3 regions of the Pseudarthrobacter phenanthrenivorans Sphe3 genome follow, and region 2 is predicted to be linked to each of the others. Evidence: riboswitches for the same ligand, from Rfam matches in the RefSeq annotation. Region 2 holds a riboswitch; each other region holds the start of a gene.
What was found. Region 2 has a riboswitch for S-adenosylmethionine ahead of ASPHE3_RS18285 (DUF1737 domain-containing protein). Riboswitches for the same ligand answer to the same signal wherever they lie in the genome.

Region 1: linked by a shared signal. The riboswitch ahead of ASPHE3_RS06535 (bifunctional o-acetylhomoserine/o-acetylserine sulfhydrylase) and the one ahead of ASPHE3_RS18285 (DUF1737 domain-containing protein) in region 2 are both predicted to bind S-adenosylmethionine.
Region 3: linked by a shared signal. The riboswitch ahead of ASPHE3_RS12440 (aminotransferase class V-fold PLP-dependent enzyme) and the one ahead of ASPHE3_RS18285 (DUF1737 domain-containing protein) in region 2 are both predicted to bind S-adenosylmethionine.

What each region holds. Positions count from the first base shown of each region.
Region 1 covers NC_015145.1:1,414,251-1,421,969, forward strand. Annotated here, with positions in the region: gene ASPHE3_RS06505 (NAD(P)/FAD-dependent oxidoreductase) at 1-418, shown strand, start outside; gene hutI (imidazolonepropionase) at 430-1,641, shown strand; gene ASPHE3_RS06515 (DeoR/GlpR family DNA-binding transcription regulator) at 1,740-2,528, shown strand; gene ASPHE3_RS06520 (CPBP family intramembrane glutamic endopeptidase) at 2,636-3,415, shown strand; gene ASPHE3_RS06525 (HNH endonuclease signature motif containing protein) at 3,501-5,216, opposite strand; gene ASPHE3_RS06530 (VOC family protein) at 5,483-6,121, opposite strand; SAM riboswitch class IV at 6,283-6,398, shown strand; gene ASPHE3_RS06535 (bifunctional o-acetylhomoserine/o-acetylserine sulfhydrylase) at 6,441-7,719, shown strand, end outside.
Region 2 covers NC_015145.1:3,931,899-3,939,617, reverse strand. Annotated here, with positions in the region: gene ASPHE3_RS21620 (DUF1905 domain-containing protein) at 1-152, shown strand, start outside; gene ASPHE3_RS18295 (O-succinylhomoserine sulfhydrylase) at 157-1,365, opposite strand; gene ASPHE3_RS18290 (rhodanese-like domain-containing protein) at 1,366-1,776, opposite strand; gene ASPHE3_RS18285 (DUF1737 domain-containing protein) at 1,773-2,051, opposite strand; SAM riboswitch class IV at 2,065-2,179, opposite strand; gene ASPHE3_RS18280 (hypothetical protein) at 2,399-2,653, opposite strand; gene ASPHE3_RS18275 (TetR/AcrR family transcriptional regulator C-terminal domain-containing protein) at 2,878-3,585, shown strand; gene ASPHE3_RS18270 (pyridoxamine 5'-phosphate oxidase family protein) at 3,604-4,068, opposite strand; gene ASPHE3_RS18265 (aminodeoxychorismate lyase) at 4,137-5,066, opposite strand; gene cls (cardiolipin synthase) at 5,198-6,637, shown strand; gene ASPHE3_RS18255 (multidrug effflux MFS transporter) at 6,665-7,719, opposite strand, start outside.
Region 3 covers NC_015145.1:2,674,565-2,682,283, forward strand. Annotated here, with positions in the region: gene rsgA (ribosome small subunit-dependent GTPase A) at 1-396, shown strand, start outside; gene hisN (histidinol-phosphatase) at 445-1,257, shown strand; SAM riboswitch class IV at 1,411-1,524, shown strand; gene ASPHE3_RS12440 (aminotransferase class V-fold PLP-dependent enzyme) at 1,559-2,983, shown strand; gene ASPHE3_RS12445 (class I SAM-dependent methyltransferase) at 3,073-3,831, shown strand; gene ASPHE3_RS12450 (metal-dependent transcriptional regulator) at 3,875-4,603, shown strand; gene ASPHE3_RS12455 (fluoride efflux transporter FluC) at 4,600-5,028, shown strand; gene ASPHE3_RS12460 (fluoride efflux transporter FluC) at 5,025-5,435, shown strand; gene ASPHE3_RS12465 (hypothetical protein) at 5,529-5,897, shown strand; gene ASPHE3_RS12470 (S1C family serine protease) at 5,956-6,942, opposite strand; gene ASPHE3_RS12475 (IS481 family transposase) at 7,271-7,719, shown strand, end outside.

The DNA.
Region 1 (7,719 bases), 1.7 Mb from region 2:
CAACACGTTCTACTTCCGGCGTGAAGGCGACGACGTTCTCATCTCACCGTCCGAGTCGGTGGCTAGCGGGCCCGAGGATGCGCAGCCCCGGCCAGGAGACATCGAGCGCCTGGTGGCCCGGCTGAACCAGGTGACCACGTTGGGGATCACGGATATCCGCAGGGCCTGGACCGGATTGCGGACCGAGGCTGCAGACGGCGTCCCGGTGGCCGGATTCGACGCCGAAGCACCGGGGTTCTATTGGCTCGCCGGGCAGGGCGGCTACGGCTTCCAGACGTCCTCGGCGATGGCCGAGCTCGCGGCAGGCCAGATCCTGGCGCACCAATCGGGCACGGAAGCGGCCGGGAGATTGGGCGACGGTCCGGAATCCCGGACAGCTCAGGCTCTGGCGGCCACGCGCTGGTCTGTCCGGCGCTGAAGAATGGCTCTATGAGCACCCTGATCACCAACATCGCCGAGCTGATGACGCAGGACCTGAAGCGCCGGGTCCTGAAGGATGCTGCGGTGGTGATCGAAGGTGATCGGATTTCATGGATCGGTGCTGCGGCCGACGCTCCCGCTGCGGATGACGCCGTCGACGCCGGCGGGCGGGCCATGCTCCCCGGCTGGGTGGATTCGCACACGCACCTGCTCTTCGCCGGTGACCGGACGGCCGAGTTCGAGGCGAGGATGGCGGGGGAGTCCTATTCGGCCGGCGGCATTGCGGTGACCATGAACGCGACGCGTGCCACCTCGGATTTCGACCTGACACGGCTTGCCCTGGGCCGGGTTGCCGAAGCCGTTTCGCAGGGCACCACCTACCTTGAGACCAAGACCGGCTACGGCCTGGACGTTGAACACGAAGCCCGCAGTGCCCGCATTGCCTCCACAGTGGCGGACCAGGTGACCTACCTCGGTGCCCACCTGGTTCCCGCAGGGGAGGATCCCGACGCCTACACCGAGCTGGTGTGCGGGCCAATGCTGGCGGCGGTCCTGCCGTTCGTGCGGTGGGCGGACGTCTTCTGCGAGGAGGGAGCATTCACCGTGGAGCAGTCCCGCAAGGTGCTGCTCGCCTGCAGGGACGCCGGACTGGGCCTGCGCGTTCACGGAAACCAGCTCGGGGAAGGGCCCGGCGTGCAACTGGCGGTGGAGCTGGAGGCTGCGAGTGTAGACCACGTGAACTACCTCGCGGACCGGGATGTGGAGGCGCTCGCTGGGACTTGGGCCGGCTGGGACGCCGGAACCGGAAGCGGGCGCCGCGGAACCGTGGCCACATGCCTGCCTGCCTGCGACCTCTCCACCCGGCAGCCGCTGGCCCCCGCCCGGAAGCTCCTTGATGCCGGGGTGCAGGTGGCGTTGGCATCCAACTGCAATCCGGGCACGTCCTACACGAGTTCCATGGCATTCTGCGTCACTACGGCTGTGCTGCAGATGGGACTGAGCGTCCACGAAGCTGTCCGCGCGGCTACCTACGGCGGGGCCCTTGCCCTGCACAAGGACAAGGGAATCGACGTCGACGGCGAACGGGCGGTGGGTTCCATCGCGGTCGGACATCGTGCGGATTTCCATGTCTTGAATGCGCCGTCGGCTACGCACCTTGCGTACCGCCCCGGCATGCCCCTGACGTACGCTGTATGGCGGGCCGGGAAGCGGGAGCGCTAGGATTCCCACCCTCGATATGACGTTAGGTGATCATAAGTAGTCTGTTATGATCAGAAAGCGTCATCGAGGCTGGTGGCGGGAGTATCTGGAGGCTTTGCATGACCCGCACCGACCGCTTGACGGCAATCCTTGACCTGCTCGCCAAAACCGGCCAGGTGGAGGTCGAAGAAATTGTGAGCACCCTGCACGTCTCTCCGGCCACTGCCCGGCGGGACCTGGACAGCCTGGCCAAGCGACGGCTGCTGACCAGGACCCGGGGCGGAGCCACCACAGGGGCATTGGCCTACGACCTGCCTGGCAGATACAACCGGGACGATCACGCCGAAGCGAAGCAGCAAATCGCGCAGGCGGCCTCAGGCCTCATTGCCCCGGGTGCCGTGATCGGCCTGTGCGGCGGTACCACCAGCACCGTGCTGGCCCAGATCCTGGCTACCCGTGAAGACCTCAACGCGCCCTCCAACCAGCCCACCCTCACGGTGGTGACCAACGCCATCAACATCGCGTCGCAGCTGGCAGTCCGGCCCAACATCAAGGTCATGGTCACCGGCGGGATCCTCAATCCGCGCTCCTACGAACTGGTGGGCCCCTATACGGACATCATCATGCAGAAAGTGGTGCTGGATATCGCTTTTATCGGCGTCAACGGCATCGACCCGGAAGTGGGGCCCACCAACACGGGGGAGGGGGAAGCCTCGGTCAACGCCCTGCTCGCCAGCCGGGCCCGGGTTTCCTACGTGCTGGCAGACTCCTCAAAGGTGGGGGTGCGTGCCTTCGCCACCATGGACGGTTACAACTTCACCCGGCTCATCACCGACTCCGGGATTTCGGCACGCGACAAGGCTGCCTTCGAGTCGAACGGCACGGAAGTCATAGTCGCCGGCAGTTGACGTGCCGCCACCCTGACCTGCGGCGGCGGCCGGGGTAGCCCTGGCGGGGAGTCGGACACCGGCAGGGCAATCAGGCCGGATCCAGAAACTGCAGGCAAGATGGGAACATGCTGGTTCCCTCCCGCCGTCGTCTGCGGATCGAAGTCTGGATCGTCTTGGGCCTCTCGCTGGGCCAGTCCGCCGTGTACTCCGTGGTGCAACTGCTGGACAAGATGACGCGTGCGCCCCTTGCGGAGGGCACCTCAACACTGAACCGCTCGCAAAGCACCCGTGAGTATTTCGATCTGACCTACCAGCTGCTGGACATTGTCTTCGCGCTGGTGCCCGTGCTGCTCGTGTTCTACTTCCTCAGTGACCAGCGGCAGGCCGCATCCGGCGACGGAAGCAAAGCCGGTTCGGCCTTCACGAGGCTGGGGTTCAATTTTGAGCGGCCCGGCCGGGATCTGCTGCAGGGGCTTGGCCTGGCGGCGCTGATCGGCGTCCCGTCCCTCGGTCTGTACGCGGCGGGAAGGGCTCTTGGGGTTACCACCGCCATCATTCCCAGCGCACTCGACGCCTACTGGTGGACAGTGCCCGTGCTGATCCTGTCCGCGGTCCGCCACGGGATAGTGGAGGAAGTCATCGTTGTGGGCTACCTGCTGGACCGCTTCGGAAAATTCGGTTGGAGCGTTCCGTTGTCCATCATGGCGAGCTCGCTGTTGCGCGGCACGTACCACCTGTACCAGGGATTCGGGCCGTTTATCGGCAACGTATTGATGGGCGTGGTCTTTGCCTGGTTGTATACGCGGACGCGGCGGGTGATGCCGCTGGTGATAGCCCACGCACTGCTGGATATCGTGGCGTTCGTGGGCTTCAGCCTGTTCGGCAAGGCCGTGGGACTGGGGTGAAGCTGTGCGACTGAATAAGGGACTGGGCCAAAGGCGTCCGGACGGCCCCAGGCACACCTAGACGATGGCGACCAGCAGGTGGCGGCTAGGTAATGGCCGGTTCCAGGTCCCCTAATGGCTCCTGACCCGGGACGAGCGGGTCCCCGGCCAGGCCGGTCGGCACCGCGTAGAAGTCCTCCCATAAGGGGTCATCCGCAGGCAGGTCGTTCGGGTCTACCAGGTTGTCGCTCATAGGTTCCTCAAGTGGAGGCTCCAGATAGGGGAGGCCTCCGGGAGGGCAGGCATGAGCAGCGGGCATCGCCGGGTGGGGCGGTGCGCCATGCACTTGCCCGTTGTGGCGCTCGTCCGGTTTCAGTCCTACCAGCAGGTCTGGCCAGTGGGGTGGTTCCCAGTCCTGGTGTTCGCTTTTGTAGTGGTGCCCGGTCGGTGAGGTCCAGCCGGGTGGTTCGTTTTTGGTGGCTGGTGTTGGTTTCCAGCCGCTGGTGTGCCTGAGTTTGTGGTGTTTCGGGCAGGGTTGTCCCAGGTTGGAGATCCCGGTGGCACCGCCTTTATGCCAGGCGAGAATATGGTCTGCTTCGTTGTCCAGGGAGTGGTTGCTGCAGCCGGGGAAGGGGCATTTGCCGTCCCGCAGCCGCAGCCAGTTCCGCATCGCCTTGGTCACCCGGTAGCTGGTCCGGCCGATCTCCAGCGGCGCCCCGTCACGAGGATCAATGAGCACCCGGTGGAAGGAACCGGCACCATTCGCGACCAGATCCCTTGCCGTGGACGGCGGGATCGGGCCGTACCCGTCCAGCATGGCCGGCTCGTCGGTCAGTCCCATCAGGGAAAACACCGGCACGGTGACCAGGACCTGCGCACGGATCGAATCGCCCTGCCCGGGATGGGCTTCAGCACCTGTTCCCCGGGCCCCGGCTCCAGAGCCGTAGCCGGGGCCATGGCCGGAGCCTGTGGAACCGCCGTTGGTGCCGCTGGTCAGGAGGGCGGCGCAATAGGTGTCTGCCCGGCGCTGGGTGAGGGTGCGGTCTTCCCCGGGCCCTTGCATTCCCCGGGCGAGGGCGGTGAGCCGGTTCCAGATGGCCGATGCTTTGTCCGCGGGCAGGCACGCGGCGATCCAGGCCATCCCGTCAGTGTCCTTCCAGTACTCGACCCGCCGGTCCGCTGCACCCTTGGCGTGACGCTTCTCAATCGATTCGGGGTGGTGGCGTTCCCGCCAGGTCCTGGCCTTGGCCTTGAACCGGTACGCCGGCATTTCCCCGATGGTGGCACCCGTGGTCCGGTGTGCGGCGTCGGGGTCCAGGAAATAGTCCTCCAGGGCCGCCGCCGCGGCCGGGTCAAGGCCGAGGGTCTGGTCCACCATGGTCCGGGCATGCGCCCAGGAAATGGTCCCGGCCTGCAAAGCGGCGAGGGTCCGGGGCCGGGACGTGGTCAGGGCGTGGGCGTCGGCCAGCAGCGCACCGGCGGCGCGGTCGCCGATGACCAGCGCACACCCGACCTCGGCCACCAGGCTCCGGTCCTGCGCCGTTGCCTCCTGGGGTGAACGTGCCGGACCGTTCAGGGCCTGCGTGGCCGCGGCAAACACCTCCACCGCCTGCGCCTTCAACGCCGCCAGCTTCGCCTCCGACCGGGCTACCCCGGTTAAAACCTCCAAAGCCCCATCAGCAACCCGCTGCAACGCATCATCAAAGCCCGCGCCGGCAGTACAGGAACCAGCAGTACCGCCGCCAGCGAGCACCGCCGCAAAAGCAGCCACCGAAGCGTCAACCGCCGCCTCAGCCTGCACCACCGCCGGGTTGATTTCCATACCCAAAGTCTCGCAGGAGGGTCTGACATTTTCCCGGGAGACCTGGAAAAGCTGGCGGGGCGTTCTTGCTTTGCTCACCTGTTGGACCTGGAGAATCAACCGCGCTGTGGACCCAACCCGTCGGGTTAGGACAGGAAATGGATTCGGCCGCCATCGGCAGGTGACCCCGTTGTCACAAGCTGATGGCGGCCGAAGCTCATCCGGGCAGGCTGTAGCTCCTGCCCAAGGCGGTACCTGAGGTGAAACCCCAAGGCATAGGAGGAGGGTCAGATTGTGACTGCCCCGTTGGCGGTTTCAAACGTGACGGAAAGGATCCCGGGGGTCCCGTGCGGGGCCACCCACTCCACAGCCACGTCTTCCAGCGGCTTCTCCACGGGCTCTCCAAGCCATTCGGTCACGCGTGCCGCCGAGCCCGCAATGGTCAAGCAGCTCATTTTGACGTTGCTGTCGTAGGCGTTGGACGGGTGCAGGGAAGGATCGCCTTCCCACTTGAGCATGTAGGGCACCTGGGGGTCCGCAATGAGGCCCAGGATGCCAATCTGCTTCCACACGAGTTCGCGGCCATCGGGAAACTTGCGGTTTCCGTTCACGGCAGACCGGCCCAGCCGCTCCTCGAACGGGGCGAGGTCGTCCACTTCGACGCACCAGCCCATCCAGCCGCCGCCCGCGGCGGACCGGGCACGCACTGCCTGTCCGAAGGGGGCCTTGTCTGAGGCGGGGTGGTCCAGGACCTCCACGACCTCCAGGTACTTATGCCCGGCGAGGGGAATGATCATGTTCCGGGTTCCGAACCGGGGGTGTACCCCGCCCTTCACTGCCTCAACGCCGAGGGCAGAGGAAATACGTTCGGTGGTGGCAGCCAGGCCATCGTGTTCACAGGCGTAAGAGACGTGATCCATGCGCATGGCAACATCTTGGCACTTTGTGATCGGGCTCTCAGCTTAGGTAACCCTTACTCGGAATTCCCGCGCCGGAGAGCAGTGAAGCCCGTCCGCGGGCAAAAAGATCCGAGTCTATGTTCGTCATAATCGCATCCCTGTCGGGCGCTGTTCCTACACTGGCCTCAGGTCATGAGCGCCAGCGCCAAGCCCCGGCTCGCTGGCCGGCAACCCTCCATCCGCGGTGGGGTGCCCCGGGTGAGGACCTGGCTGTCCGGCAACGGCCGGATGGCAAGCGCGGCCCGCGGTGCTTCGAGCCTGCCGGGCCCATGTCAAAGGAGCCTTAGTGTCCAACGGATGGTCTTTCGAAACCCGCCAGATCCATGCAGGGCAGGAGCCGGACAGCGCCACAGGTGCCCGTGCCCTCCCCATCTACCAGACGACGTCGTTCGTTTTCCCCAGCGCCGAGAGCGCTGCGAACAGGTTTGCCCTGGCCGAGCTCGCGCCCATCTACACCAGGATCGGCAACCCCACCCAGGATGCGGTGGAGCAGCGGATTGCCAGCCTCGAAGGCGGCCTGGGTGCGCTGCTGCTCAGCTCCGGCCAGGCGGCTGAGACCTTTGCGGTCCTGAACATTGCCGAGGCGGGGGACCACATCGTGGCCAGTCCCAGCCTCTACGGGGGGACCTACAACCTCTTCGCCCACACCCTGAAGAAGTTCGGCATCTCGGTCACGTTCGTAGCGGATCCTGACAACCTCGAGCAGTGGCGTGACGCGGTCCAGCCCAACACCAAGCTCTTCTTCGCTGAGGTGGTGTCCAACCCGCGGCAGGACGTCCTGGACATTGAGGGCGTGTCCGGAGTTGCGCACAGCGCCGGCGTCCCCCTGATCGTGGACAACACCCTGTCCACGCCCTACCTCATCCGTCCGCTGGAATGGGGTGCAGACGTCGTGGTGCACTCGGCTACCAAGTACCTGGGCGGGCATGGGTCCGCGATCGCCGGCGTCATCGTGGACTCGGGAAACTTCGACTTTGGCAAGGACCCCGGGAAGTTCCCCGGCTTCAACACTCCGGACCCCACTTACAACGGCCTTGTCTACGCGCGTGACCTTGGGGCGGACGGTGCCCTGGGTGCCAACCTGTCCTATATCCTCAAGGCCCGGGTCCAGCTCCTGCGTGACCTGGGTTCTGCTGTCTCGCCATTCAACGCCTTCCTGATTGCCCAGGGGCTGGAAACGTTGAGCCTGCGGGTGGAACGGCATGTTGCCACCGCGCTGGAAGTGGCGCAGTGGCTCGAAGCGCGTGACGACGTCGAATCGGTCGCCTACGCGGGTCTGCCCTCCAGCCCATGGTTCGAGCGCGGGCGCAAATACGGTCCCAAAGGTACAGGGGCTATCGTCTCGTTCAACCTGGCCGGCGGCGCGGAAGCGGGCAAGCGCTTCGTGGACGCCCTGGAGCTGCACTCCCATGTGGCAAACATCGGCGACGTCCGCTCCCTTGTCATCCATCCGGCGTCGACCACCCACAGCCAGCTCTCACCGGAGCAGCAGGAAGTGGCCGGCGTGACCCCGGGGCTGGTGCGGCTTTCGGTGGGCATTGAGCACATTGACGACATCCTGGCCG
Region 2 (7,719 bases):
CTGCGGAGATCGCAGGCCATTCCTGGCAGACCTCATTATTTCCGGACAGCCAGAAAGGCTCGTATCTCCTGCCCGTCAAGAAGTCCGTCAGGAACAAAGCCGGGATCGATGCAGGTGACGTGGTAGGGGTGGCGCTCCGCACGGAAGCATGACCAGCTAGATCTGCTTGAGCGCCTGCTCCAGGTCTCCGATCAGGTCGTCCACGTCCTCCAGCCCCACGGACAGGCGCACCACGCCGTCGCTCAACCCGATCGCAGCCCTCCCCTCCGGACCCATCGCCCTGTGCGTGGTGGTGGCCGGGTGGGTGATGAGGGACTTCGCGTCGCCGAGGTTATTGGAGATGTCGATGATCTTCAGGGCGTCCAGCAGCGCAAAGGCGGCTTCCTTGCCGGAACGCCCGCCGGAAGGCGCCAGCTCGAGGGTGAGGACGGTCCCGCCGGCGCTCATCTGTTTGGCGGCGAGCTCATACTGCGGATGTGACTTCAGGAGCGGGTACTTCACCCAGCTCACGGCAGGCTGCTGCTCCAGCCACTCGGCGAGACGAAGGGCTGTGGCGGAAGAGTGGTTGACGCGCAGGGCCATCGTTTCCAGGCCCTTGGTGAGCACCCAGGCGTTGAAGGCGGACAGGGCGGGCCCGGTATGGCGCATGAGCTGCTTCACGGGGCCGTCGATGAACTCCTTGGTGCCCAGGATGGCGCCGCCGAGCACCCGGCCCTGGCCGTCAATGTGCTTGGTTCCGGAGTACACAATCACGTCCGCGCCGAACTGGCCGCAGCGCTGCAGCAGGGGAGTGGCAAAGACGTTGTCGACGACGACTGTCGCCCCCGCCGCATGGGCCAGTTCACTGACGGCGGCGATGTCCACGATCTCCTGCATGGGGTTGGACGGCGACTCGAAGAAGACGGCAGTGGTGGGCTGGGAGAGCGCTGCGCGCCACTGCTCCAGGTCCGGTCCGTCCACAAATACGGTCTCCACGCCCCAGCGCGGCAGGATCTCGTTCAGGATCACGAAGCAGGAACCGAACAACGAGCGGGCAGCCACAACGCGGTCACCGGCCGCCAGCAAGGCACCCAAGGCGGTGAAAACGGCGGACATGCCGGACGCCGTCGCAAAGCACGCCTCCGTGCCTTCCAAAAGCCGGAGCCGCTCCTGGAATGTGGCTACGGAAGGGTTGCCGTAGCGGGAGTAGACAAAGCGCTCGTCCTCGCCAGTAAAGGCTCGTTCGGCGGCTGCAGCGGATTCGTACACGAACCCGGAGTTCAGGAAGACAGCCTCGCTGGTCTCCTGGAAGTTGGTGCGGTCCAATCCGCCGCGGACGGCCTGGGTGTCGGGGCTCCAGCCGGCGGCGTCTTCGTTGAAGGTCACTTAGTTCTTTCCCAGGTTGGTGGGCAGGCCGCGGTTCTTCCAGCCGTTGACGGTACGTTCGCCGTAGCGGTCCGGCTCGCCTTCGAAGCCCTCCAGGACGTTGTAGGAGGTGAATCCCGCCTGGGTGGCGGCAATTGCCGCGGCAATGGAACGCTGGCCGGAACGGCACAGGAACACCAGCTCGGTTGACCGGTCCTCCGGCGCCTGCTGCGTGAGGTCGTTGATGAAGTCCGGGTTCTGGATGCCGCCCGGGAAGGACCACTGGATGAAGAGGGGATCGTTGTCCGTGGCTTTGGTATCGGGGATGCCGATGTGCGCCCATTCGCCTTCGGTGCGAACGTCCACCAGCACAGCACCCTGCTGGAGCTTCTCCCAGGCCTCCTGCGGGGTCAGGTCTCCGGCGTAGCTCATGCGTGGCCCTCGCCGTCGAACTCGAGGTCGTCGCCTGCAGCTTCAAGGTCATCCACGGCGTCGGCCACTGCGGCGTCGGCGGAAGCGATGGCTGCGGGCAGGACCACGGCCTGGGCGACGATGACGCTGGTGCCGTTGAAGGTTGCCGCCGGGCTGCCGTGGAGCACATAGCCTTCCGTCAGGGCGTTGGAGATCCGTTCGCAGAATTCACGGTTGTCCGGTCCGCTGATCAAGCGGTAGGACAGTTTCTCTTCAGGGGCAGGTGCGTCAGACACGACGGATCTCCTTCTCTCACGCTTGCAACTCGAATCGGTCGATATGCCGAGTATTCACCTGAGGCACCCCGCCGCGGAAGGAGGGTTGCCGACCGGCCAGTCAGGGCTTGGCGCCGGTACTCATTACTCCGCAAAAACGTAACACTTGCCGCCGTGAGCCGCACCGCCGCCGTCGTCATGTTGCGTAACTGAACCGTGCAAGGCGCCGCGGGTAGGCTCAGCACCTCCCGTGAAGGTACGACGGCGGATCCGCCGGCAAGAAGGACGGCCAGCCCGCAAACAGAAAAGGCGCGGACCGCCTGTCGTGAGGCTGCGGTCCGCGCCGGAATTCCTTGCGGGAAGGGCTCCTAGACGAGCCCGGGGTAGCTGGCCATGATGTAATCGGCAGCGGCCGGGCCTTTCATGCGGAGCCCATTGTGGCCGGGGGCAACCCGGTGGTTCATTGCTGACCAGAAAGTTGACTCAGGGCGCGGCTTTTGCTGGTTGATGAAACACCAGCTCGTGTACAGGCCGTACAGCCGGTCGCTGTCGAGCGTGGATTCCGAGGCCTGGTCGACGTAGGTGGCTTCTTTGAGGAAAAGATCAAACTGCGAATGTGCCATGACGGCTTCCCTTCGCTAAGTGCGGTGGTGCCGCCGTTCGGCTACAGCAGCCAACCTCAATGCCGTGCACAGGGCAATGGGGGTTGTGGATGAAGCCCGCTATGACCACGGACTATGGGACGTGTCAATGCCGCATCTACACTGTAGACTTTACCCGTAGACTACACATCAGGCAAGCGTTTGGATTAACCCCTGCGGACTTGCTGCTAGCCAGGATGGAAACCATGGCCTCCCCCAAACCGACCAAGGCCGGTTACAGGCGAAAAGCCCCGCTGACCAGGGACCTCGTGCTCGCAAAGGCGCTTGAGGTGCTTGACAATGAGGGGCTGGATGCACTGACCATGCGCCGTCTAGGCCAGGAGTTGGACCGCGATCCGATGAGCCTTTACCGGTACGCGGAGAATCGGGCGGCGCTGCTCGACGGAGTCACGGAACTGGTGCTCAACAAACTCTCCATCCAGCCCGAGGACCCGGACTGGAAGGCCCAATTGCGCCACATAGCGCACAGTCTGCGAACGCTGGCGCTGGAGCATCCCAACGTCGTACCACTGCTGGTGACCAGGCCACTGTCCACGCCGCTGGGCCTGCGCCCGCTCGGAACGCTGCGCCCCTTGGAGCAGATCCTGTCCCTGCTGGTGGGGGCAGGGTTCAGCCCCGCGGGCGCCCTCCACGTCTACCGCGCCTACTACGGATTCCTCTACGGGCACATCCTCAACGAACTGCAGGAATTCGTGGTGGACCCGGAGGAAAACGAAGTACTGCTGCGGCTTGGGCTGCACCGTCTTCCGGCCAAGGAGTTTCCCAGGCTCCGTGCCCTGGCCCCGGCCTTGGCCGAGTACGACGGTTCCGCCGAACTCGACCAGGGGCTTGCCATCCTGCTGTCCGGCCTGGAGGCGCAGCTTTCACGCGAGGTGGCAGTCTCAGGGCGTTAGTAGAGGCCGCAGCCGCTGCTACTCGAAGGATGCCCGGCGCTTATCCTGCGCCCGGGTGCTCCAGATATCGGGCCGGTTCACCTTGAAGCGGCGGCCCGTGAGAACCTGGGCTGAGAGCCTGATGTAGTTCGCCTTTTCCCCCGGCTGCCACGGCTCCAGCCCCAGGCTGTCCACCGCGTCCTTGTCCTCCTGGTCTTCCATCACCTCTGTGTTTCCGCGCACCACTACGCTCCAGGCCTCTTCGGTATGGGGATCGTACCCATCGATCTCCATCGCCGCCGGCCGCTCCGAGAGCGCACTCCAGAGCTTGGTGACGCCGGCGGTGCGGAAGGCGATGCTGCGGCGGTGCACCACGTAATTGACGGGGAAGATTTCAGGATGGCCATCAACCACCAGGGCGAGGCGCCCCACCGCGTCGTTTTCCAGGAGTTCCCAGCATTCGTCAAAGGTCAGGTGGTCTTTCGGCTGCGTCTGCGAGTCCATGAACCACACCTTACGGGCACTGTCCCGCAGGAGCCTAGGGTGCAAAGGACCTGGATCCGGGTGCGTCCTTACTGTATGCCCGCCAACAGCTCGTTCAGTTCCGCGGTGAGCTCTTTCTGGACGGACGCGGTACCCACTTCCTTGCCGTCGATCCGGTTCACCGGCGCCAGCAGGCGGACACTGGAAATCAGCCATACGGCGTCGGCATCCAGCAGGTCCTGCGGCTCCAGCGGGCCGTAGCCAAGTTCCCAACCCGCCGCCTTGGCAGCAGCGAACAGCGCGCCCTGGGAGGTTCCGGGCAGGATGCCGCTGTCCAGTTGCGGTGTGATGAGGCGCTTAACGGAAGTGCCGTCGTCGGACGTCCCTGCGTGGGCCATCAGGACAGTGGAAGTGGGCCCTTCCAGGACGCGGCCGTCGGTTGAGATGAAAATGACGTCGTCAGCGCCCTGTTTCTGGGCGTGGCGCAACGCCGCCATGTTCACGGCGTAGGACAGCGTCTTGGCGCCCAGCAGCAGCCAGGGGGCGCGCTCGGCTGCGCCGCTGTCATAGCCGCGGTCCAGGAGGATGACGTCGATGCCGGCCTCACGCTGGCGCCGGGCGCCGGCCCCGACCGGTGATGCTTGGACCCAGGCGGTGGGTGCGGACGCACCCTCGACACCGCGGGTCACCACCAGCTTGACCACCAGTTCGTCCGCCGCGGCCGAGGCGGGCGGGTGCTGCGAACGGTGCTGGGCGACAGCATGGGTGATGGCGCGCCGCCACTCCTGCTCACTTGGGATCACCAGGTCGAGCGCGGCTGCGGAGCCGGCCAGGCGGTCCAGGTGCGCCTGGAGCTTCCGGACCGTGCCGCCCACCGCCAGCATGGTCTCGAAGATGCCGTCCCCGCGGGTGGCGCCCTGGTCGGTGACCAGGAGCTGGGGCTTGGAAGCGTCGGCCAGCCTGCCGTCCGGGAAATCAGGATCGAGGAAAACGAGAACCACGGAAGCCGGAGAAGTCATGGCTCCAGCTTAGTGCCGCACCGCACGGATAAGCTGGGCGGAGTGCCTGGCTGGAAACGGTCCGCCGGGAGCCCATCCTCCGGGGGTTTATTTCATTGTTGTGGCCATTTTCGCTTGCCGGCACCGCGCCAATGTGGGTGGTGGTAGTGCTGGGCATCGCCGACCTGGTTATCCGCGTCCTGGCGCTGGGGATCATTCCGGGAAACAGGCGCCCCACCACGGCAATGGCATGGCTGCTGGGCATCTTCTTCGTCCCGTTCGTGGGGATCATCCTGTTCCTGCTGTTCGGCAACTTCAGGCTCTCCAGCCGGCGCCGGGAACAGCAGCAGCAGGTCAACGAACGGGTGCGCGCGGGGATCTCCTCGCTGGCCGAGGTAGAAAGCGACTACCCGGGACCCGAATGGGTGAAGTCCGCGGCGGAATTGAACCGGCGGCTGGGATCGGTGCCCATGGTGGACGGAAACACCGTGGACCTGATCCCCGGCTATCCGGACTCCATCCTGGAAATGACCAAGGCCGTGCGGAAGGCCGAGAAGTTCGTCAACGCCGAGTTCTACATCATGAGCACGGACCACATCACCGATGAGCTTCTCACCGCCTTGGAGGAAGCCGCCGAGCGCGGGGTTGAAGTGCGGGTGCTCTTCGACCACATCGGCACCCTCCGGGTTAAGGGATACCGGAAACTGCTGAAACGGCTGCGCGCGGGCAAGATCCAGTGGAAGCGCATGCTTCCGCTCCTGCCCATCCACGGCCAGTGGCGCCGGCCGGACCTGCGGAACCACCGCAAGATCATGGTGATCGACGGCGAAATCGCCTTCACCGGCTCGCAGAACCTGATCGAACCCTCCTACAACAATCCCCGCCACCGCAAGGCCGGCAGGGAATGGGTGGAGCTGATGGCCCGCCTCCAGGGGCCGATCGTCACAACCCTGAACGTCGTCTTCGCCACCGACTGGCTGAGCGAAACGGACGAGTCCCTGGAACACCAGCTGCAGCTGCCCTCGAACCTGCATCCGGGGAAGGTTACGGCGCAGGTTGTTCCCAGCGGGCCGGGGTTCATTACCGAGAACAACCTGCGGCTCTTCAACACGCTCATCTACTCGGCCCAGCACCGGATCTCGATCTGCAGCCCCTATTTCGTGCCGGACGATTCGCTGCTCTACGCCATCACCACCGCTGCCCAGCGAGGGGTGGACGTGGAACTGTTCGTATCGGAGAAGGGGGACCAGTTCCTGGTGCACCATGCCCAGCAGTCCTACTATGAGGCGCTGCTGAGGGCCGGGGTCCGAATCTACCTTTACAAGGCGCCGTTCGTGCTCCATGCCAAGCACTTCACCATTGACGACGAGGTTGCCGTCCTTGGCTCTAGCAACATGGACATGCGCTCCTTTTCGTTGAACCTGGAGGTGTCGGTCATGCTGCTCGGTGAGGACATTGTCACCAAGATGCGGGCGGTGGAGGACACATACCGGGATATCTCGCACGAGCTGCAACTGGTGGACTGGCTCAACCGGCCGCTCGCTGCACGATACGTGGACAACGTGGCCAGGTTGACGGCCACGGTCCAGTAGTCGAGTCCAAAGGGCTCCTCCGGCCGGTTATCCGTCGGCAGCAACCCGCTCATCATCACCACGGGCTGTATGCTCCGGCCAGCCGCCCCGACGGTAGGCAGGCGTCCCGAGCGCCAGGACCAGCACTGTGAGAACACAGCTGCCGATCATGACACCTACCATCGAGAGGGCGTTTCCGCCGAGCAACCCCACAAGCGGGCTCACCAGGCCGGCCACGCCGGACTGCAGGGCACCAATTACGGCTGCAGCGGTACCGGCCATATGCCCGTAGTTATGCAGGGCAAGGACAGAGGCGTTGGCCGGGATCATTCCCTGCGCGCCCAGGACGAGCCAGAGCCCTGCCATCAGCCCCCATACGCCCCCGGTGCCTGTGGCCACCGCCGCCAACAGGAGCAGGGCAAGGACCAGTTGGACAAGGACGGCGGTGCGCAGAAGGCGGACCGGTGGAAACTTACGAACCAGGGTTGCGTTGAGCTGCGCCGAAAGGACCAGGGCGGCACCGTTAAGTGCGAAGGCGAGGGCGAACTGCTGCTCGGTGAAGCCGTATTCGTCCTGGAAGACGAAGGGGGAGCCAACCACGTAGCTCATGATCAGGGCCAGTCCGAGGCCGGGGATAACGGCCAGCGCCATGAAGTGCTTGTCCCGAAGCAGTGACCAGTAGGCGCCGGCAACATACCGCGGACGGCCCGGGCTGCGGCTGCCCTCCGGCAGCGTTTCGGGCATGAACTTCCAGACGATGGCCACCAGGACGACGCCGATGAGTGCCAGGACATAGAAGACGGCACGCCACTGCCAGGCTCCCGCCACGGCTTGGCCGACGGTGGGGGCAAAGAGGGGAGCGACGCCGATCACCAGCATCAGGCGCGACAGCAGGCGGGCCGCTGTGGAGCCGGTGAAGCGGTCGCGGATGACGGCGATGGCCACCACGGCCGCCGCGGCGTTGAAGAAGCCCTGAAGGACACGCAGCAGGGTGAGCGTTTCGATGGTGGCCGTGATGGAGCAGAGCAGTGAGATCACAACGTGCAGCGAGATGCCGATGAGCAGCGGCAGGCGCCTGCCGAACCGGTCTGAGAACGGGCCGA
Region 3 (7,719 bases), 1.3 Mb from region 2:
AACGCTTTGACGGGCGCGGAGCGGGCAACCGGCGGCGTGAACGCGGTGACGGGCCGCGGCCGGCACACGTCGTCGTCGGCCCTTGCCCTCCGCCTCGCGGACGCACCCCCCGGCAGCTGGATCATCGATACCCCGGGCATCCGCTCCTTCGGCCTGGCACACGTGGATCCGGACAGGATCCTGAGGTCCTTCCCGGACCTCTCCCCCGGCACCGATGACTGCGAGCGGGGCTGCAAGCACACCGCGGCTGCCGTGGACTGCGGGCTGGACGCGTGGGTGGCGGAAGGCCATGCCGGGCCCACCGGCGCCGCCCGGCTGGCCTCCCTCCGGCGGCTCCTCGGCACCGACCCGAGGATGGAAGCCCAGGAGGCCAAGGAGCTGGGCAGCGTCAACTGACGGGCGCCGGTTCCCGGCAGAAGCGCGCGCAGACGGTAGTTTGGAACCATGATCCAACCCGCTTCGAGCTATAACGATGACCTGCGCCTGGCCCATGTCCTGGCTGATTCCGTGGATGACCAGACCATGAGCCGCTTCAAGGCCCTGGACCTCCACGTTGAGACCAAGCCGGACCTGACGCCCGTCACCGACGCGGACAAGGCGGCCGAAGAAGCCATCCGCGGCCAGCTCTCCCGTTCCCGTCCGCGCGATGCCGTCCTCGGCGAGGAGTTCGGCAGCACCGGGCACGGATCACGGCGGTGGATCATTGATCCCATTGACGGGACCAAGAACTTCGTCCGGGGCGTTCCGGTCTGGGCCACCCTGATCGCACTGGTGGATGAGGGCGAACCGGTGGTGGGCGTGGTGAGCGCTCCCGCGCTGGGCAAGCGCTGGTGGGCGGCGAAAGGCATGGGCGCCTACATGGGGCGTTCCCTGGCCGCGGCCACCCGCCTCAGGGTCTCCAACGTCTCCAGCCTGTCCGATGCCTCGCTGTCCTATTCGAGCCTGGGCGGCTGGAAGGAACGCGGCAACCTCAACGAGTTCCTGGGCCTCACCGAGGATGTGTGGCGGACCCGGGCCTTCGGCGACTTCTGGTCCTACTGCATGGTTGCGGAAGGCTCGGTGGACATTGCCTGCGAGCCTGAACTGAACCTTTACGACATGGCTGCCCTGGTCCCCATTGTGGTGGAGGCGGGCGGCCGCTTCACGTCGCTGGAGGGCGAAGACGGACCGTTCGGCGGGAATGCCTTGGCCACCAACTCCATCCTGCACTCCGAGGTGCTGCGCAGGCTGAACCCGGACCTCGACGACCTCCTCTGATCCATCGAATTTCCGACGGCGGCTGACTCCCCACAGAGGCGGCCGCCGTCGTAATGTTCGGTGAAGGGGCCCTTTTCCAAGCGGACGTAACAAAGCCCTTAACATTTCCGCCGGCTTTTAACCTTCCCTGCCCATGTCCTACGCTCTTAACCAGGTCACGAGTGCCAGCGCAAAACCCCGGTTTGCTGGCCGGCAACCCTCCATTCGCGGTGGGGTGCCCCGGGTGACGACCAGGCCGGTCCGGAACGGATGCGGCAAGCGCGGATTCCGTCACGGAGTCCTGTTGTGAAGTGAGGTCTTTGTGACAACTGCCACCGTCTCCCCCAGCGCTGCCATCCAGCCTGCAACCACTGCCCTCTTTGACCAGTGGCAGGCCGCCGCCGGCCGCCCGCTTGCAGCAGTCACCGGCGCTGAAATCCAGGCCCCGCTGATCCATGGCGGGCACGTCCGCTACGCGAACCTCGACTATGGTGCGTCCGCCCCGGCTCTGACTGTGGTGTCCGCGTACCTCAACGAGATCCTGCCCTACTACGCCAGCGTCCACCGCGGCGCAGGCTACGCGTCCCAGATCAGCACCTCCGTGTACGAGAACGCCCGCGCCATTGTCCGCGGATTCGTGGGCGGCCGCCCGGATGACTCCGTCATCTTCACGCGCAACACCACTGACTCGCTCAACCTGCTGGCAGGCTGCCTGCCCGCAACCGGCGGGGTACCGGACGGCGACGTGCTTTACCTGGACATCGAGCACCACGCCAACCTCCTGCCATGGCAGGGCGTGCCGCACCGCAGCATCGTCGCGGAAGACACGATCGCAGGCACCATCGACGCGGTCAGGGCCGAACTGGAACAGGGCGGAGTGAGCCTGCTCGCCATCACCGGCGCCTCGAACGTCACCGGTGAGATCCTTCCCATCCGTGCCCTCGCCGCCCTGGCCCACGGGCACGGCGCACGGATCGTGGTGGACGCAGCCCAGCTGGCCCCCCACCGGCGCGTGGACATCACCCCCGACGACGTGGACTACATCGCTTTCTCCGGGCACAAGCTGTACGCGCCCTTCGGCGCGGGCGTGCTGGTTGGCAGGGCGGACTGGCTCGACGCCGGCACCCCCCACCTTGCCGGCGGTGGGGCCGTGAAGGAAGCAAGGCTCGACGGCGTCAGCTGGGCAACCGGCCCAGCCCGCCATGAGGGCGGATCACCGAACGTCCTTGGCGCCGCCACGCTGGCCCGCGCCACCCAGGTCATCGCCGAACTTGACCAGGACCGGTGGCACGCCCACGAATCCGCCATCCGGTCGTTCCTCGTGGAGGGCCTGCAGGAGATCGACGGCGTTACGGTCCACCAGATTTTCAAGGACACCGACCCGGACACGGACACCATCGGCGTGGTCAACTTCTCCGTGGAGGGCTACGACGCCGGCCTGGTGGCCGCCTACCTGTCAGCGGAACATGGCGTGGGGCTGCGCGACGGCCGCTTCTGCGCACACCCGCTCCTGAAGCGGCTGGGGCTTCCGTCCGGTTCCCTGCGGGCCAGCTTCGGTGTCGGCTCCAGGCTGGAGGACGCCGAGCGGCTCCTGGCCGGCATCCGGGACCTGCGCAGCAAGGGCCTTGGCTGGGACTATGTGGTTGACGCCGGCCGCTGGGTTCCCGCCAACGACAACCGTACGTACCCGCACTGGGCACCTAACACCCCCGGCACCGCCGGCGCGGCGCCCTGCATCGACGACTGATCCCGCTTGGTCCCCCCTGGGACCTTGGCCGGGCACCAGATGCGGTAAATTCGGAAGACACCAAAGTACCCGGATGAAGGAGGCCGCTCGTGGCACGGGGTGGCCCCAGGCTGGATCACGGCCGCCGCCGGGAGCTCGGCCAAAGCTTCCAGGACGGTGGCGAACACTACCAGCAGGTGCGGCCCGGCTACCCTGCGGAAACTGCCCGCTGGGTAGTACCTCCGGGCGCCCGTGACGCCCTCGATGTGGGCGCGGGGACCGGCAAGTTCACGGAACTGTTGCTCGACCTGGGACTCTCCGTCACAGCCGTGGATCCTTCGGCGGACATGCTCGCACAACTGGTGCAGCACTGCCCGGGCGCCACGGCTGCGCTGGGCACCGCTGAGGCTACCGGCCTGCCCGAGGCGGCGTTCGACGTCGTCACCGTTGCGCAGGCATGGCACTGGTGCGATGCGCTGCGGGCAAGTACGGAACTGGCGCGGGTACTGCGCCCGGGCGGAACCCTGGGGCTTGTCTGGAACCAGCTGGACACTTCCGTCCCCTGGGTGCACCGGCTCTCCCGGATCATGCATGCCGGGGACGTCTACAAGCCTGGTTTCCGGCCGCTGGTGGGGCCGGAGTTTGAGCGGCTGGAAAGCCATCTGACCCACTGGCAGGACGCCGTTACCACCCATGGCCTGATGGAGCTGACGAAGTCGCGGAGCTACTACCTGCGTGCGGGCGAGGCCACCCGGGCCAAGGTGCTGGCGAACCTCGACTGGTACCTCCACGAGCATCTGGGGCATGGTCCGGACGAAGAACTGGAACTGCCTTACCTCGCTTTGGCGTGGCGGGCGGTAAGGGCATGAGCGGCAGCCGCCCGGCGTCGGGCGAGCCGGTAGGCTTGAATCCGTGAAGACCAGTGCGCCCTCCTCCTCCATTGAGGACTACGTCAAGGTCATCTACTCATTCACCGAATGGCAGGACAAGCCCATCACGTCCTCGCAACTGGCGCAGCGGCTGGGAGTGGCCAATTCATCTGTCTCGGAGATGGTCCGCAAGCTGAAGGACCAGGGCCTGGTTGACCACAAGCCGTACAGTGCCATCAGGCTGACGGACACGGGCCTGCGGCTGGCGCTTTCCATGGTGCGGCGCCACCGCCTGATCGAAACGTACCTCGTCCAGCAGCTGGGATACAGCTGGGACGAGGTGCATGATGAGGCCGAACTGCTGGAGCACGCCGTCTCGGACACGTTCGTTGAACGGGTGGCAGCCAAGCTCGGGAACCCGCAGCGCGATCCGCACGGGGATCCCATCCCCACGGCGGACGGCCAGGTGCTCATGCCCCGCGCCCACCTCATGGGTGAACTCGATGAAGGCCACACAGGCCGGATCACCCGGATCAGTGACGACAACCCCGACCTGCTTCGCTACCTTGCAGCCGAGGAGATCGACCTCGACGCAGAGGTCGAAGTGGTGGGGCGCAGGCCCTTTGGCGGGGCCCTGGTGGTCCGGATCAGGAACTCGGGCCGGACCCGGGACTACGACCTCGCGGACGAGGTCACCTCGGCGCTGTGGGTGCACAGCGACCACCCGCACCCCGGCTGCCTCCTCGGGGATGCCGGCACGTCCAGGGTATGAGCAGGCGGGAATCAGCAGCGTCGCCCGGGCTACCCGTCTGGCTGGCCGTTGCGGCCGGGGGGTTGGTGGGCACCGAACTGCGGTACGGCCTGGGCCTGGCTTTCCCCGAGGTGCCGGGTGCGTTCCCGTGGGCAACACTTTGCATCAACGTGGCGGGCAGCTTTGTGCTGGCTGCCCTGACCACTGCATGGCTCGCCCGCCCCGGAACGGCTTTCTGGCTGCGGGCCGGGTTGGGCCCCGGCCTCCTGGGGTCCTTCACCACGTTCTCTGCCGTAGTTTTCTCCGTGGACCAGCTGGCGCGGGCCGGAGAGCACGGCGTGTGGATTGCCTACCTTGGGTTGTCGCTGGTGCTGGGGCTTGGTGCCGCCGGCCTCGGGTGGCGGTTTGGGAAGCAGATCGGCCGGCCGGTCCGGAGCGGGCCATGATCGCGGCCGTGCTGGTGGGCGTTTTCGGTGTGGGCGGGGCGCTGCTCCGTTTCGGCGTCGACAGCTGGTTTGCGCACCATAGCTCACGCCGTATCCGGGCTGCCGGTGCTGGTGCTCGTATTCCCGTAAGGCTGCACTGGCCGTGGGCCACGCTGGTGGTCAACGTTGCCGGCTGCTTCATCATCGGGGCGGCTCACGCCCTTATCGCCCGGCAGGGCTTGGGCCCGGAGTGGCAGGGCGCCCTGGCCACGGGCCTGGCTGGCGGACTCACCACGTTCAGTTCATGGACCACGGCAACCGTGCGGCTGCTGGGCGAAGCGCGGTTCCTGTCAGCGGCTATGAATGTTGCGGCCAACCTGGTTCTGGGGTTTGCTGCGGCCGTGGCTGGCATGGCCCTGCTGTCCTAAGCTTGCTGGGTTTGTTGGAGGCGTGGGCGGGCCTGCTGTTGTGGCGGATCCCTGCAGGTCCGGATTTGGCGGGCTCCCGTATCGTGGATGGTGATGATTAGCAGACGCGACGCGGCCATTGCCCTTGACGTACCCCTGGAGATGGCGCAACGCCATGGCCTGCCAAAGTGGATGAGCGAAGCCGAGCTCGGCGAAATCCTGGACAACCCGCCGGCCTGGCTGGTCCAGTCGCGGGCCAACCGTACCGGCAAGCGCCCGGTGTGGGTCCACCTTGAGTGCGCCGTCTGCGGTTACGAGGAAGCCGCCCGCCCCAAGAAGTGGTGGCCGGAATTCACCTATGTGGTGTGCGGGCACCATCCGCCGGCAGATATTCCCCGCGTGCGTGCGGGATACGTCCGCAGTGAGTTCGACGGCGTTGGGACGCGTTTCGTAGGCATCGCAGACGTCCCGGGCCAAGCCTGATCTCTTCCTGCTGTTGCCGGCTGGCTTCACTTTGATTTGTGGGACCGGCGCGTCCAGCCTACTTTCCGTTGCCGGACATCTCCTCGGGCACCGCGATGAGGTGGACTTCGCGCCCGTCCCGGAGCACGACGACGTCCAGCGGCTGTCCGATGGCGTCGGCGAACAGCAGCCGCTGCAGGCTTTCGGCAGTGCTGACCTGGCGGCCGCCGGCAGTGAGCAGGATGTCTCCGGCGGCTATCCCGGCTTTAGCTGCCGGGGATCCTGCCAGCACTTCCACCACCTGAAGGCCTTCCCGCTGTCCGGTCCGGATGACAGCACTGGGACTGAGCCGGGCCGGGGTACTGACCAGGCCCAGGTAGGCGCGTTTAACGCGGCCGTCGGCGAGCAGGGCGGCAATGATCCTCCGGGTGGTGGCATTGATGGGGATGGCCAGGCCCAGCCCTGCCCCGGCCACTGCCGTGTTGATGCCCACGATCCGGCTGTGGGTGTCAGCCAGCGCTCCCCCGGAGTTGCCCGGGTTCAGTGCAGCGTCGGTCTGGATGACATCCTCGATGACCCTGCGGTTTCCACCGGCCCACACGGGGATGGCGCGGCCCAGGCCGCTGACCACCCCCGCCGTGACCGAGCCGGCCAGGCCTAGCGGATTTCCGACAGCAACAACGAGTTGTCCCACCCGCAGTGACTCTGCCTCGCCGAATTCGGCCGGGGCAATCCTGGGCCTCCTGCCGTGGACCACGGCAAGGTCGGACAAGGGGTCCGCGCCGACCAGTTCCAGTTCCATCCGGCTGCCGTCCGCGAAGACGGCGTGGCCCCGCTGGGTGCCGGCCACCACGTGCGAGTTGGTCAGGAGGTAGCCGTCCTCGGTAAACAGCACGGCTGAACCGGCGCCCACCCGCATGCGGCCGTTGCGTCCCCGTCCAGCGGACATTTCAATGGCGGCCACGTGCGGCGTCACGGCAGCGGCCACGCGCATGACTGTCCGTGAATACGAGTCCAGCGCGTCGCCGTCGTCATCATCTGGTGCAGGCTCCAGCGCCTGGCCCATGGCGCACCTCCCGGTTGTACCGCTCCCGGCGCGGCCTGGCACCGCCTCCGGGTCCTAAAAGGCACAACCTTTCAGGTCCGGCTGCTAGTCCCGCCGCCGCTACGCCTTGGGTGAACGGGTACTCCTTCGGTGAACTGACCGGGCTTGCCCTGGTCTATGGCGGGAGCAAAAAACACCCCGGTCCGAAGACCGGGGTGTTGAGGGTGGGCCGGCACAGCCTAACGGCTGTGCCGGCCACAAAATGTGGAGATGGGGGTGTCTAGTTTCACGACATAGTTCTCACATGAGTCGGGACATCGTTCATACCGGCAGGGATCCAGCATGATGCATGTCGAAGCAGAAAGTGATCGTCCTCGCCGTCCGTGACCAGGGCCTGACAGTTACGGAAGCTGCCCGCCGGTATGGAGTCAGCCGCCGCTGGGTCCACGAGCTCCTCCGACGCGAGTCCGCCGGAGGTATCGCCGCCGTCGAACCCCGATCCAAACGCCCCCTCAGCAACCCGCGCCGCACCACCGAAACGGTAGCCGCCCGGATCCTTGCCCTGCGGCAGGAACTGCAAACCGCCGGCCTGGACGCCGGGCCCGTGACGATCGCCTGGCACCTCGGACAAGAAGGAGTACCCGCGCCGTCAACGTCCGCGATCCGCCGGCTCCTGCACACCAAAGGAATGATCACTCCGGATCCGAAGAAACGGCCCAAAGCCTCACTGCACCGCTTCGAAGCACACCAGCCCAACGAAACCTGGCAATCCGACTTCACCCACTGGGCCCTGGCCGA